DNA from 4 places in the Mesorhizobium sp. GW821-FHT04C10 genome. Region 2 is predicted to be linked to each of the others. Evidence: riboswitches for the same ligand, from Rfam matches in the RefSeq annotation. Region 2 holds a riboswitch; each other region holds the start of a gene.

Region 1 (3,197 bases), 1.1 Mb from region 2:
CCTCCAGCCGCTTGCAGGCATCGACGACCGAGACGCCGTCGAACATCTTTTCCTCACGGTGGACGGAGAGCGTGACCACGGTCGGCAGGCCGGTTTTCTTCATCACGTCGAGCGCGATCTCGGCCTCGCCGCACCAGTCGATGGTCTCGGCGATGAGGAAGTCGGCCCCCTCCTCCACCGCCCAGCCGATCTGCTCCTCGAACATGGCGCGCACGGCATCGTGGGTCTTCCTGTCGTCGGCTTCATAGGCATTGGTGTTGCAGATGTTGCCAGCCATAAGGCAATCATTGCGGTCGGCGACATCCTTGGCTATGCGCAACGCCTGACGGTTGATCTTTTCCAGAATATCCTCACGGCCGATCACCCTCAGCTTCTGGCGGTGAGCGTAATAGGTGAAGGCTTCGACAACCTCCGAGCCGGCATGGACGAAATCCTCATGCAGACGTGTCACCGCGTCCGGATGTTCGAGAACCACTTCCGGTACGAACGGGCCGGCCTGCAGATAGCCGCGACGTTCGAGTTCGAACAGATAGCCTTCGGCACAGATGACGGCGCCGGCGTCGAGACGTTCGAGCAGGCCGCGCTTGGCCGTGAGAGTAGATTTTGCAGACATGATTTCTTTCCTCGGCACTTAGAGATTGCGGACGCGCGACGGCCAGGCGCTGGTTCCGGCGACGACGGCAAGCAAGGTGCGCAGCCGCAAGACGTCCGGATGCAGATGGCCGCAGCGGTCGATCAGCGCAATCTTTTTCAAGGCCGCGGCCTCCAGATCGGCGTCATGCGGCACCTACAGCAGCCAGTCGGAGAACACTTCTTCCGGTGGCGGCAGCGGCGAGACGGCGCGCATCGTCGTCGCATTGACGCGACGCACCGTGCGAGGGCGTTGCGGTCTGCCGGGCGCGAGCCCGGGTATTTCATTGTGCGAATCCATGTTCGTCCTTCTTTGCAAGGACTGAACCTGGTGGTGATGGAGGAAAGCCACGGTCGGCGCTAAGGCCGGTCCGCATCTACCTCTTGACCGCCCACCGCGATCAGTCGAGTTCAAATCTGTTCGAGGCTGGTTTCCGGGCTCCGAAGGGGTCTTTTTGGACCGGTTCCGACACCTTCCCAGGCATTTGCCCAGTGGTCTGTTGTCGGAACGCACGCTTCGCTACCGTTGCGGGGGCAGCGCCGGAATCTCACCGGCTTCCCAATTATCCCTCCGGCCGAATCGACTGAAGGGCACCTTGAACCCCACGATATAAGCACCTGCTCGCCAAGGCCGTCCACACGGAAACGACACGGTCGGGGCGGAAAGCCGATAGAGCACCGACACGAGGGCCTCGTTCCGGCAGGTCGAACACATTCCCGTGTGATCGATCACATCTCGTTGACAGTAACAGCGCCGGCTGAATAGGCTGGCGTTAAAGTTACGGGTTTGGAAGCCGGTGAAATTCCGGCACGGTCGCGCCACTGTGATCAGCAATTGTTCTTGCTGAAAGTCAGGCCTTCTCCCGTAAAAATGGTTTCGATCAACGGGACGCTGAATCCCAGGAGAGCCTTAATGTCCAATACCACCTTTGCACCAACCTACGGTCCGGTTCCGATCCCGGCGAAAGAGCTTCTTCCGTGGGCGATCTTCGGCGGTCTCTTGTGCCTGCTTGCGATCTATTTCGTCGGCGCGGAAGAAGGTGCCACCTCGATGATTTCGGGCATGTATGTCCATGAATGGGTACATGACGGTCGCCACCTGCTCGGCTTCCCTTGCCACTAAGAGTTGGCCATCCCGAAGGGATGCCGTCCTGATCATTTGTTTTAGCGCGTGACAGCAACCGAAAGGCCGGGGGCTTTTCGAGGTCATGCTTCGGGGATCATGAACATGGTTGGTAGTCTTCTGCTGCGCGGCATGCTGGTCGGCATCGTCGCAGGGCTTCTCGCATTTGGTTTTGCCAAGATCTACGGCGAGCCGCAGGTCGACCGGGCCATTGCCTTCGAGGAACAAACCGCCCAGGCCGCTGGCGAAGCGCCCGAGCCTGAACTCGTCAGCCGTCCTACACAGGCCGGGTTCGGCCTCCTGACCGGCGTGCTGGTCTATGCCGCGTCGATCGGCGGGCTGTTTTCGCTGGTCTTCGCCTACACCTATGGCCGCATCAGCAGCCTGGGACCGCGCGCCACCTCCGCAGTACTGGCCCTGGCAGCCTTCGTTTCAATCGTTCTGGTTCCGGACCTGAAATATCCCGCCAATCCACCTTCGGTCGGCAATCCCGACACGATAGGGTCGCGGACAGTGCTGTTCTTCATCATGCTGGTGATCTCCATTGCCGCATTGACGGCGGCGGTCGGGCTGTCACGAAGGCTTTGGGCACAGTATGGCCCTTGGAACGCGACGATCATTGCGGGCGCGGCATTCATCGCGGTCATAACGGTCGCCATGTACGTGCTGCCAACCATCAACGAAGTGCCGGAGAAATTCTCGGCCGATCTCTTGTGGCGCTTCCGTGTTGCCTCGCTTGGCATCCATGTGGTGCTGTGGACCACCATCGGTCTTGTCTTCGGCGCCATCGCCGAGCGCAGCTTCGCCGATCAGGGCTCGCGTTCGGCGTCCTCTCGTCCTGCCTTGCGTTAAATACGTTCCGAAGGTTGAGGAGGCTGTATAGTGCGGCGCCCTTCATGGCCGCCGTTCTATCGTTCGCGAATAGCTGCGTGCTGTTAGTCCCAGGCCAGCGCACCGCCATTCTGGTATTCGATGACGCGGGTCTCGAAGAAGTTCTTTTCCTTCTTCAAGTCCATGGCCTCGGACATCCACGGGAACGGATTCTCGACCTCGGCGAAGACCAGTTGCAGGCCAAGCTGGGCGCAGCGGCGGTTGGCGATAAAGTGCATGTAGGTTTCGCAGAGGGCCGCATTGAGGCCAAGGAAACCGCGCGGCATCGTGTCCCGTCCGTAGGCGGCCTCGAGTTCGGCCGCCGTGCGGATCATGCCGCGCACCTCCTCCTGGAACGCCTTCGTCCACAGATGCGGATTCTCGATCTTGATCTGGTTGATGACGTCGATGCCGAAATTCAGATGGATGGATTCGTCGCGCAATATGTACTGGTACTGCTCGGCGATACCCACCATCTTGTTGCGGCGGCCAAGCGACAGGATCTGCGCGAAGCCGGTATAGAACCACATGCCCTCGAAGATGACGTAGAAGGCGACGAGGTCGCGCAGGAACG
Region 2 (3,197 bases):
CCTATGTCGACGAGATCATCCTCGGCTACAACATCCGCATCAACTCGTCCTCACCCTTCGAAGCCGCGCGGCAGGGCGTCGTTCTCTACGCCCAGAACGGCAAGACCATGGTCAAGAACGCCGTCTGGCTGGCGGTCATCATGTGGGGCGTGTCGTTCGTGATCTTCCTGCTGATGCTGGCGCCGGCCGGCGCCATTCTCTTCCTGATGCCCGGACAACTCGCCGGCTGGGCCTTCGTGCTGGCCATCGTCTTTGCCTGGGCCTTCAAGGCGGCGTTCATCGAACCTTTCGCCATCGCCTGCCTGATGCAGGTCTATTTCAGGACCATAGCCGGCCAGGTGCCTGATCCCGCCTGGGATGCGAGGCTGGCCGAGGCGTCGTCGAAGTTCCGGGAACTCAAGGACAAGGCGCTTTCCTCCTTCGGCGGCTCGCGCTGGGGCGCGGCCGGCGCGACGCGCTGATCGGCCGGGCAGGCGGTCGCCTGCGCGGTATCGACGGCGTTCAGGCACGCCACCGCTGACTTGAGCGGTGCCTCGCCTTGCCCGCAAAAGGTCTCGCTCATGATCAGTTCGGGCAGGGGCAGGCGCCGGCCCCAGCCGTGCGTTTCAAGGTCCGGTTTGGGCGCGAATTCGGAAACCCGGCCGACGCAGAGATAAGCGATCGGCGTTACATGGTCGGGAATGGACAGCAGGCTTTTCAGTGCCTGCGCCTCGATGATGCTGACCCAGCCGACGCCGACGCCTTCGGCGCGTGCCGCCAGCCAGAAATTCTGCACCGCGCAGACCGTGCTGTAGAGGTCCATCTCCGGATTGTGCCAACGTCCCAGTGGCGAGCCCTTCGAGCGCTGGCGGTCGCAGGTGATGCAGATGTTGAGCGCGCTTTCGCAGATGCCTTCCAGCTTCAGCTTGCGGTAAAGCGCCTGCCGTTCTTCCTCGATTTCGGGCAGTTCCTGTTCTCGCGCGGCGAGGAACAGATCGCGCACTTTCTCCCGTCGCGCGGCATCGCGGATGACGATGAAATTCCACGGCTGCATGAACCCGACCGACGGCGCGTGATGGGCGGCAAGCAGCAGCCGCGCCAGCACCTCATCGTCGAGAGGAGCAGGCAGGAAATGACTGCGCACATCGCGCCGCGTGAACATGGCGCGGTAGACCGCGTCGCGCGCCATCTGGTCAAATCCGTCGCTGACAGGAGCGGTCATAGCATCCGGCATCGCTTGTCCCCTTGCGATTGCAAACCATGTCCTCCGCCTGACCATGCGGATGACGGTGCCTGCCAGGCCGGTCTTCTGGCTCGGGATCAACCCGCGTCCGGTGCCTTCCCGTCATCGACAGTGGCATTTACCGGCGCGGTCCCCCTCACAGCGTTGGGCACGCCACGGAATTCAACCGTGTTCCCGATTCTCCCGCCAGAGCATTTGCAGCCAAGTGGAATCACTTGGCGCCGCAGAATGCGGCTAGACAAACAAACTGGCGGGCACCAGGCAGTGACGGCGACCTTATGCCGAAGTGTTCGCGGCGCCAATCCCCACAGCGACGCCAATGGACGCAGAAGCGATTTTCCCCAGCCATCGGGCCGCGACGCATGGCCATCGCGGCGTTGGGGCACTAGATAGGGACGATGGCCACTCGTCTCTACACGCATCCGATCTTCCTTGAGCACATCACGCCCCCCGGTCACCCCGAGCGGCCGGACCGCTTGCGCGCCATCGAGCGCGTGCTTGACGACGAAGCCTTTGCCGAGCTTGACCGCGTCAAGGCGCCTGAAGGCGACGAGGCCACCATCCTTTACGCGCATCCGGCCGATTTCGTCGCGCGCGTGCGCGCCGCCATCCCTGACGAGGGCATTGCCCGCATCGATGCCGACACCACCGCCAGCCCGAAGAGCTGGCAGGCGGTGATAACCGCGATCGGCGCTGCCAACGCGGCCGTCGACGACGTCTTCGCGGGCCGCGCCGACAATGTCTTCGTCGCCGCCCGGCCACCCGGCCACCATGCCGAAAAGACCACCGCAATGGGCTTTTGCTTCTTCAACACGGCGGCGATCGCGGCCCGCTATGCGCAGAAGAAGCACGGCGTCGAGCGTGTCGCTGTCGTCGACTGGGATGTGCACCACGGCAATGGCACGCAGGATATTTTCTGGGACGATCCCTCGGTGCTCTATTGCTCGACGCACCAGATGCCGCTTTATCCCGGCACTGGCGCAAAGAGCGAGACCGGCGCCGGTAACATCGTCAACGCACCACTGGCGCCGCAGACAGGCAGCGAGGTGTTTCGCGATGCCTTCCTGTCGCGCGTCCTGCCGGCGCTCGACAATTTCGCACCCGACCTGATTATCATTTCGGCCGGTTTCGACGCGCATCACCGTGATCCGTTGGCCGAGATCAACCTGACCGAGGACGATTTCGACTGGGCGACCGGCCAGCTGATGCAGCGCGCCGCCCGCCACAGCGGCAACCGGCTCGTCAGCCTGCTTGAGGGCGGCTACGATCTGCAGGGACTGGCATTTTCGGTCGCCGCCCATGTCGGGCGACTGATGAAAGGATGAATGATGGCTGCTGAGACCAACGAAGACGTCAAGGCGATGAGCTTCGAACAGGCACTCGACGCGCTGGAGAAGATCGTCGATGATCTGGAGCGTGGCGATGTGCCGCTCGACCAGTCGATCCGCATCTATGAGCGTGGTGAGGCCCTGAAGGCGCATTGCGACCGGCTGCTGAAGGCGGCCGAGGACAAGGTCGAGAAGATCAGATTGTCGCGCGACGGCAAGCCGGTTGGAACAGAGCCGCTCGACGCGGACTGAGGCATGGCCGCCAACCATGGTCTTGCCTCACCGGTTTTTGGACACGATCATGAGTGAGGATAAAACTCGTCCCGATTGAAACAGCTCCAGGACAAGAGGAGATACGGAAGCGATGTGCAGAAACATCAAGACCCTGTTCAATTTTGATCCGCCGGCAACTAATGACGAAGTGCGCGACGCAGCCCTTCAATTTGTCCGCAAGCTGAGCGGAACGACGCGGCCATCGAGACAGAACCAGCATGCGTTCGACCACGCCGTGGAGGCCATCGCGGCATCGGCGCGCGAACTTCTCGATTCGCTCGAAACCCACCAGCATCCGCGCAACCGCGAAGAAGTGGCCGCCAAACTGCGGGCAAAGGCGGCGATCCGCTTTGCCTGATGCCGCCAAAGCGGTC
Region 3 (3,197 bases), 1.7 Mb from region 2:
CTTGGCCATCTTGGCGCGGTGGCGCTCTTCGTCCCTGTCTTCGGTGGTCTTGCCGTCGATATCGGTCATCTCATTTCACCTTGAGCGGCAGCCCCGCCACCATCAGCAGCACCGTATCGGCGATCGCCGCGACCTGCTGGTTGAGCCGACCGGCCTCATCACGAAACCGGCGCGCCAGCGCATTATCCGGCACGATGCCTTGCCCGACTTCGTTGGAGACCACGAACCACGGCCCGCGCGACCGCGACAACACATCGGCCAGCCGCCGGCATTCAAACCCAAGGTCATGGTTTGCCAGCATGTGATTGGTCAGCCACAGCGTCAGGCAGTCGACCAGCACCGGCCGGCCATCGGGCAAAGCCTCGAGCGCGCCGGCGAGGTCGAGCGGCGCATCGATGGTCGTCCAGCCCGCGCCGCGCCGCGCCCGATGCAGCGCGATGCGCTCGCGCATCTCGTCGTCATAGGCTTGCGCGGTGGCGATGTAGGTCCATGGCGAGGGCAACGCCGTCACCAGGGTTTCGGCATGCGCGCTCTTTCCCGAGCGCGCACCACCGATGATGAAGGTCAGCCTGCCGCGATCAGGCAAAGCTGTCGCGCAGGCTGGTAGCGGTGCCGGTGAAGCGTCCGCGCACCACGCCGACGACGGCGCCAAGCACCAGCCAGAACACCAGACTGGTCAGCGTCACCGCCACCACGAACTGGTGGTGCAGGCCTTCCGGGATCGGTGTCTCGAAGCTGTCGGGCTGCGGCGCGCCGACAATGTGCGGCGCCACGATCAGCAGCACGGCAAGGATGGCGAGCGGCAGCGACTTGCGGAACGCGATCAGGCCAAGCCCGATGGCGGTCGCGACCACCGTTGCCACCCACCAGATCTGCCGCTGCGTGAGGTCGGCCGCCGGCATGGCGGGCAGTTCCGGCGGCAGGCCGAGGCCGGGCGCCAGCGTGAACACGGCAAAGCCGGCCAGGCCCCAGAACACGCCCTGGCGCCAGTTGCCGATGCCGCCGGCGAATTCCGAAACAGCGACCAGGATCAGCGCGAAACCGATGCCGGTGACGACGTTGGAAACCACGTTGAAGGCAAAACGCTCGAAGCCGTCGGCCGGCGCCCAGCCCTCGTCTTCGGCCGGAGCAGCCGCGGCGGCCGGAGCCGGGGTGGCAGCGCTCATGGCATTCGATGCCGCCGGCGCGGCGGAACTCATTGCGTTGCCGCTGGCGGCATCAGCCGGCGCCGCGGGTGCGGCGGCATGGTCATGGCCGCCTTCGGCCTGTTCGTAGACTTCCGCCTTGAGGATCAGCGGCACGGTGGCATAGGCCTGCATGCAGGCGAGGACGACGCCGGCCACGAGCCCTGCGATCGCCGCGATGAACACGACGTTGCGAAACAGATTCATGATGTCAGATCCTCGTCAGTGGCAGGGAAACGCCATCGAATGCCGGTTGTCATGACCGGCATTGTGGACCGCATCGATGTGCGAGAAGCCGACGAAGCCGATGATGAAGGTGCCGAGCAGCGCGGCGAGCGCCAGCTGCATGAAGCGCGACTGCGAGGAGACGGAGGCGCCGAGGGAGACGGAAGCGGTAGTCATGTCTTGTCCTTTCACCCTCCACCCGAGGGCATCGAAGTCAGTTTCCTGTCGCCGGCAGGTCTCCTGGCTCACGGATCAGCGCCCTTCCCCACCTTCCCGAAGACAAATCCTCAGTGGCATATGGAGAGGACTACCGCACACAGTTGCGGGGGCAGCAACGGCATTGGGCAACAAGTCAGCCCGCACCGCATTCCCTCTTGGCTCCAAAATGGAACCGACGACATCAGCGACTATAGGCAGAATCATCGCCTCCGGCAAACCAAATTCCGCCGGTAACCAGCGCGATTACGCCATGCCGGCCACATCAGCCATCAATCGGCGCCACAATTGACAATTGTGCCGGCCGGGTGTCGGCTGGCCACTTCACAGGAAGCCAGCCATGCAGCCCATTGCCAGCGAGCGCGATCCCTATAACGGCCTGACCCAGGCCGAACCCACCCTGCCCTCATCGGCCTATTGGGATGAAGCGGCCTATCAACTGGACCTCGATGCCATCTGGTACAAGAACTGGCTGCTGGTCTGCCGCGAGGCCGATCTTGCCCAGCCGCTGGCCTTCCGCCGATTCCGCATCGGCACGCAGGACATCATCGTGCTGCGCGACGACACCGGCGCGCTACGTGCCTTCCACAACACGTGCCGGCATCGCGGCTCGCAGCTTTGCCAGGAGAGCGAGGGCCGGCTGAAGGCGCGGCTGATCACCTGCCCCTATCATGCCTGGTCCTATTCGCTTCGCGGCGACCTCGTGCGCGTGCCGTCGAAATCATTGCCGGACGGCTTCGACAAGGCCGACCATCCGCTCTATCGCGTCGCACTCTCGGTATGGCGCGGCTTCGTGTTCATCAATTTGCAGGAGGATGCGGCCGGCTCGGCGCAGGCATCCTTCGACCCTGCCTCCGGCAATCTCGGCAACTGGCCTCTGGAAACGCTGGTGGCGGGCCATGTGCTGCGCAAGGTGATGCACTGCAACTGGAAGATCTTTTGGGAGAACTTCAACGAGTGCCTGCATTGTCCGGGCGTCCACAAGGACCTGTCGCGGCTGGTGCCGATCTATGGCCGCGGCCTGATGAGCCGGCATGACGACCCCGAATGGACCCGGCACGCCGACAATGACGCGCCGGAGTTTTCCGGTGGTCTGCGGGCGGGCGCCGAAACCTGGTCGAGCGACGGCAAGACCCATGGGCCGGTCTTCCCGGGATTGACACCGGCCGAACGCGCCGCCGGCCAGACCTACGCCACCAGCCTGCCCTCGATGTTCATCGTCGGCCATGTCGACTATGTCAGGACCGTTCGGCTGGTACCGCTCGGGCCGGAACAGACGGAACTTGTCGCCGAATGGCTGTTCGCGCCCGAGGCGCTGGCCGCGACCGACATCGACAACATCATCGCCTTCGGCACACAGGTGCTGGAGGAGGATGCGGCGATCTGCGAGGTCAACCAGAAAGGCCTGCGCTCGATGCGCCATGCCGCCGGCGTGCTGATGCCCGAGGAATATGAACTGCACCGCTTCCACAACTGGGTGCGCGAGCGCCATGCGGCACTTTCACCGTGATCCTCACAGCGACTTCGGCAGATAGCGCCAGGTCACGAAGCCGCACGCCGCCGCCAGCAGGC
Region 4 (3,197 bases), 5.2 Mb from region 2:
TGACGCCGATCACTTCCAGCACCTGCAGCCTGTCGTTCCAGGGGGCCATCTGATCGAGATGGCGATAGAGGCCAAGGTCGGTCATCGCATTCATCCCTCAACCTCTCAGGCGACGCTGCGCAACGCCGGCCGGCCGCCTTCGGCGAGGCGCGGACCGATGAAGCGGGCGTACCAGTCGACGAACTGGATCACGCCGCCCTCGTGAAGCTCCGAATAGGGGCCGGGCTCATAGGCCGGCGACAGGATGCCGAGGGCATTTTCCTCGACGATGCGGCGGTCCTGATCGTTGGTCTCGGTCCACACATGGGTGAGCTCGGCAAGATCGTAATCGACGCCCTCGACCGCATCCTTATGCACCAGCCATTTGGTCGTCACGGCGGTTTCGGTGGCGCTGATCGGTAGCACGCGGAAGGTGACGGCATGGTCGATGAGGATATGATTCCAGGTCGTCGGGTAGTGATAGTGCATCAATGTGCCGATACGGTCGGCCGAGACGCTGTCGGAAAGGTTCTTCTTCACCGCCCGCTTGCCGTTCATCGTGTAGCTGACCGCATCGCGCAGCAGCGGCGCCCGGGTGGCGCGGTATTGCCCCGCCGGGTCGATGCGGAACTTGCTCGGCAGGCCGGCCGCTTCGCATTTGGCCCAGTGCGCCAGCATCTCCGGATCGCTGTCGGCGCCTTGCACGCCGGTCACGGTCGGTGCTTCCGGGAAGGTTTTGCACAGCTCCGGGTGATTGCCCGCGCAGTGATAGCACTCGCGGTTGTTTTCCCAGACGAGCTTCCAATTGCCCTTTTCGACGATGGTGCTCTCGAAGGCGATCTTTGCCTCGCTGAGTCGGTGCGGCTTGAGATAGGGTTCGATCATCGCCCGCATCGGGGCGAAGTCGGCTGGATCCTTCGCCAGGCAGATGAAGATGTAGCCGGCGACGCTCTCGCAGGCGACCGGCTTCAGCCCGAACTGGCTCTTGTCGAAGCCGTCGGCCATCTGGCGGGCAAACAGGAGGCGACCGTCGAGCTCATAGGTCCACTGGTGATAGGGACAGACCAGTTTGGCGGCCGTGCCCTTGTCCGTGTTGCAGACCCTGCTGCCGCGATGGCGGCAGGAATTGTGGAAGGCGTTGATCTTGCCCTGCTGATCGCGCACCAGCACGACCGGGTAGTCGCCGATCTGTACGGTGATGAAGCTGCCGGGCTTGGGCAATTCGCAATCATGGCCGATGAAAAGCCAGTCGCGGTACCAGATCAGCTCCATGTCGAGCTTGAAATAGTCCGGGTCGGTGTAGAAAGGCTGCTCGAGCGAGAAACCCTCTCTGCGGCTGCTCAAGAGCCTCAGCATATCGTTGCGCACATCCATGTCCTGTCCTCGTGTTTAAGGACTGACTATGGTGGTGATGGAGGAAGGATCGGATGCAGTCCCCGGCGAAGCGCCTGTCATGCACTATCCACCTCTTGACCGCCCACCGCGATCAGTCGAGTTCAAAAATCTCGGGCTGGTTTCCGGGCTCTGGAGTGTCCTTTCGGACGGTCGCGACACCTTCCCAGGCTTTCGCCCAGTGGTCTCCCGTTGCGACTTGAACTCCACCACCGTTGCGGGGGCAGCGCCGGACTTTGACCGGCTTCCCAATTCTCCGCCCCGTCGTCACGAAGCGGCACCTGAGATGGCCATGATCTAATCACGACAGCGCATGCGACATCGGCATGAAAGCGACATCGCATCCATGTGGCGCGACACGCTTCAGCAACGATCGAGTCAGGAAGAACGGCCACGAAACGCGTCTCGGTGACGACGATGCCGGCTATCGAAATCGCCCCGGAACCGAAGCAAAAAGGGTTAACGGTTTCGAAAAGTGACTATTAGCAGATTCTAAAATCGAACCGAACGGTTCGTTTCTGTTGACGGTGCGTACAGCACGCTGTGAACGCTGAGCCGTCGATACACCAGGTGATCGTATTGCTGGTTTTATCTAATCGATTGATATCAAAAAGAAAAATGTTTGCAGTGGAATGCCTTGGTACAATTTCAAGTGGTGGATTCTTGGTCCACACGGAACAACTTCGTGATTGGAAACGGCCACATGGCTTTCCCACATCGGGGCTGTCCGAACGACGCGATTTTAATCCCAAGACACGCCGCTAGACGGACGGGAAAATACTGGAGTACCAAAAATGAAAAAGATTGTTCTCACTGCCGCCGCCCTTCTGGCCATTTCCGGCAGCGCCTTCGCTGGTAGCGATCACTATGGTTCGAATGCCGCTGCAGCCACTGCTGCCGTCGACAATTCGTACACCGCTTCGACCAAGAAGTCGGAACCGGCTGCTCAGGCGCCTGTCACGGGTGCCGATCGCAACCTCTTCGGCAACAACTAACAGTCGATTTCCAGCAGGCGGTGGCCCTGGCTCGCCGCCTTGGCGGAACTCGAAGAATTCAGGAGACTTGAAATGAAGAAGATCATCCTTGCTGCCGCCGCCGTTCTGGCTATCTCCGGCAGCGCCTTCGCCGGCAGCGACAACTACGGCTCCAATGGCGCCAACCAGCCCGCTGTCACTTCGACCGACAGCTCGTACACCGCTTCGATCAAGAAGTCGGAACCGGCTGCCCAGACACCTGTCCAGGGTGCCGACCGCAACCTCTTCGGCCACTAACGGCCGATTCTCCGGGGTGGCGGGCATGCCTGCCGTCCCGTTGAAACTTGAAATTCAGGAGACTTGAAATGAACAAGATCATCATCGCCGCCGCCGCCGTTCTGGCTCTCTCGGGCAGCGCTTTCGCCGGAAGTGACAACTTCAACTCCAATGGCGCCAACCAGCCTGCCGCGACTTCTGTCGACAACTCGCGCACGGCTTCGATCCGCAACGGCGATTCGCCCGTCTACAAGCTGCTCAATTCGTCGGGCGATGTGCAGAAGTCCGCGCCCCAGGGCGCCGACCGGAACCTCTTCGGCCACTAACAGCCAAAGTCGATCGTAAAAGAGAGCGGCGGGCCTTGCCCGCCGCTATTTTTGTTTCTGCCGTCGAGACGGGCTTCTTAAGCGGCCTTTGCTTCCGCTTCATGCAGCGCGAAGGACCGCCCGTCCGTGTCGAAGATATGCAAGTCCTCGGCATTGGCGGTCAGCCGCAGCGTCGAGCCGCGCTTGACCTCGACATTGCCCGGCAGCTTGGTCACCAGTGGCAGGTCGGCGCGGCCGATGTCGACATAGA

The links. A riboswitch is a leader RNA that binds a small molecule or an ion and turns the genes downstream of it on or off. The one in region 2 is predicted to bind cobalamin.
Region 1: linked by a shared signal. The riboswitch ahead of AC07UC_RS32245 (CbtB domain-containing protein) and the one ahead of bluB (5,6-dimethylbenzimidazole synthase) in region 2 are both predicted to bind cobalamin.
Region 3: linked by a shared signal. The riboswitch ahead of AC07UC_RS18710 (CbtB domain-containing protein) and the one ahead of bluB (5,6-dimethylbenzimidazole synthase) in region 2 are both predicted to bind cobalamin.
Region 4: linked by a shared signal. The riboswitch ahead of AC07UC_RS01985 (aromatic ring-hydroxylating oxygenase subunit alpha) and the one ahead of bluB (5,6-dimethylbenzimidazole synthase) in region 2 are both predicted to bind cobalamin.

What each region holds. Positions count from the first base shown of each region.
Region 1 is NZ_JBWKTL010000001.1:6,744,359-6,747,555, forward strand. It holds gene AC07UC_RS32230 (homocysteine S-methyltransferase family protein) at 1-613, opposite strand, end outside; gene AC07UC_RS32235 (hypothetical protein) at 632-754, opposite strand; gene AC07UC_RS32240 (hypothetical protein) at 788-931, opposite strand; cobalamin riboswitch at 1,039-1,244, opposite strand; adenosylcobalamin (AdoCbl) riboswitch at 1,410-1,499, shown strand; gene AC07UC_RS32245 (CbtB domain-containing protein) at 1,544-1,753, shown strand; gene AC07UC_RS32250 (CbtA family protein) at 1,859-2,605, shown strand; gene AC07UC_RS32255 (ribonucleotide-diphosphate reductase subunit beta) at 2,689-3,197, opposite strand, start outside.
Region 2 is NZ_JBWKTL010000001.1:5,606,389-5,609,585, reverse strand. It holds gene AC07UC_RS27335 (hypothetical protein) at 1-461, shown strand, start outside; partial or broken gene bluB (5,6-dimethylbenzimidazole synthase) at 584-1,168, opposite strand; cobalamin riboswitch at 1,261-1,456, opposite strand; gene AC07UC_RS27325 (histone deacetylase family protein) at 1,621-2,547, shown strand; gene AC07UC_RS27320 (exodeoxyribonuclease VII small subunit) at 2,551-2,802, shown strand; gene AC07UC_RS27315 (DUF2277 domain-containing protein) at 2,915-3,181, shown strand.
Region 3 is NZ_JBWKTL010000001.1:3,870,756-3,873,952, reverse strand. It holds gene cobO (cob(I)yrinic acid a,c-diamide adenosyltransferase) at 1-69, opposite strand, end outside; gene cobU (bifunctional adenosylcobinamide kinase/adenosylcobinamide-phosphate guanylyltransferase) at 71-586, opposite strand; gene AC07UC_RS18715 (CbtA family protein) at 579-1,391, opposite strand; gene AC07UC_RS18710 (CbtB domain-containing protein) at 1,407-1,586, opposite strand; cobalamin riboswitch at 1,623-1,820, opposite strand; gene AC07UC_RS18705 (aromatic ring-hydroxylating oxygenase subunit alpha) at 1,966-3,135, shown strand; gene AC07UC_RS18700 (MFS transporter) at 3,139-3,197, opposite strand, start outside.
Region 4 is NZ_JBWKTL010000001.1:440,332-443,528, reverse strand. It holds gene AC07UC_RS01990 (FAD-binding oxidoreductase) at 1-85, opposite strand, end outside; gene AC07UC_RS01985 (aromatic ring-hydroxylating oxygenase subunit alpha) at 106-1,353, opposite strand; cobalamin riboswitch at 1,471-1,671, opposite strand; gene AC07UC_RS01980 (DUF680 domain-containing protein) at 2,166-2,366, shown strand; gene AC07UC_RS01975 (DUF680 domain-containing protein) at 2,439-2,642, shown strand; gene AC07UC_RS01970 (DUF680 domain-containing protein) at 2,711-2,947, shown strand; gene AC07UC_RS01965 (ABC transporter ATP-binding protein) at 3,025-3,197, opposite strand, start outside.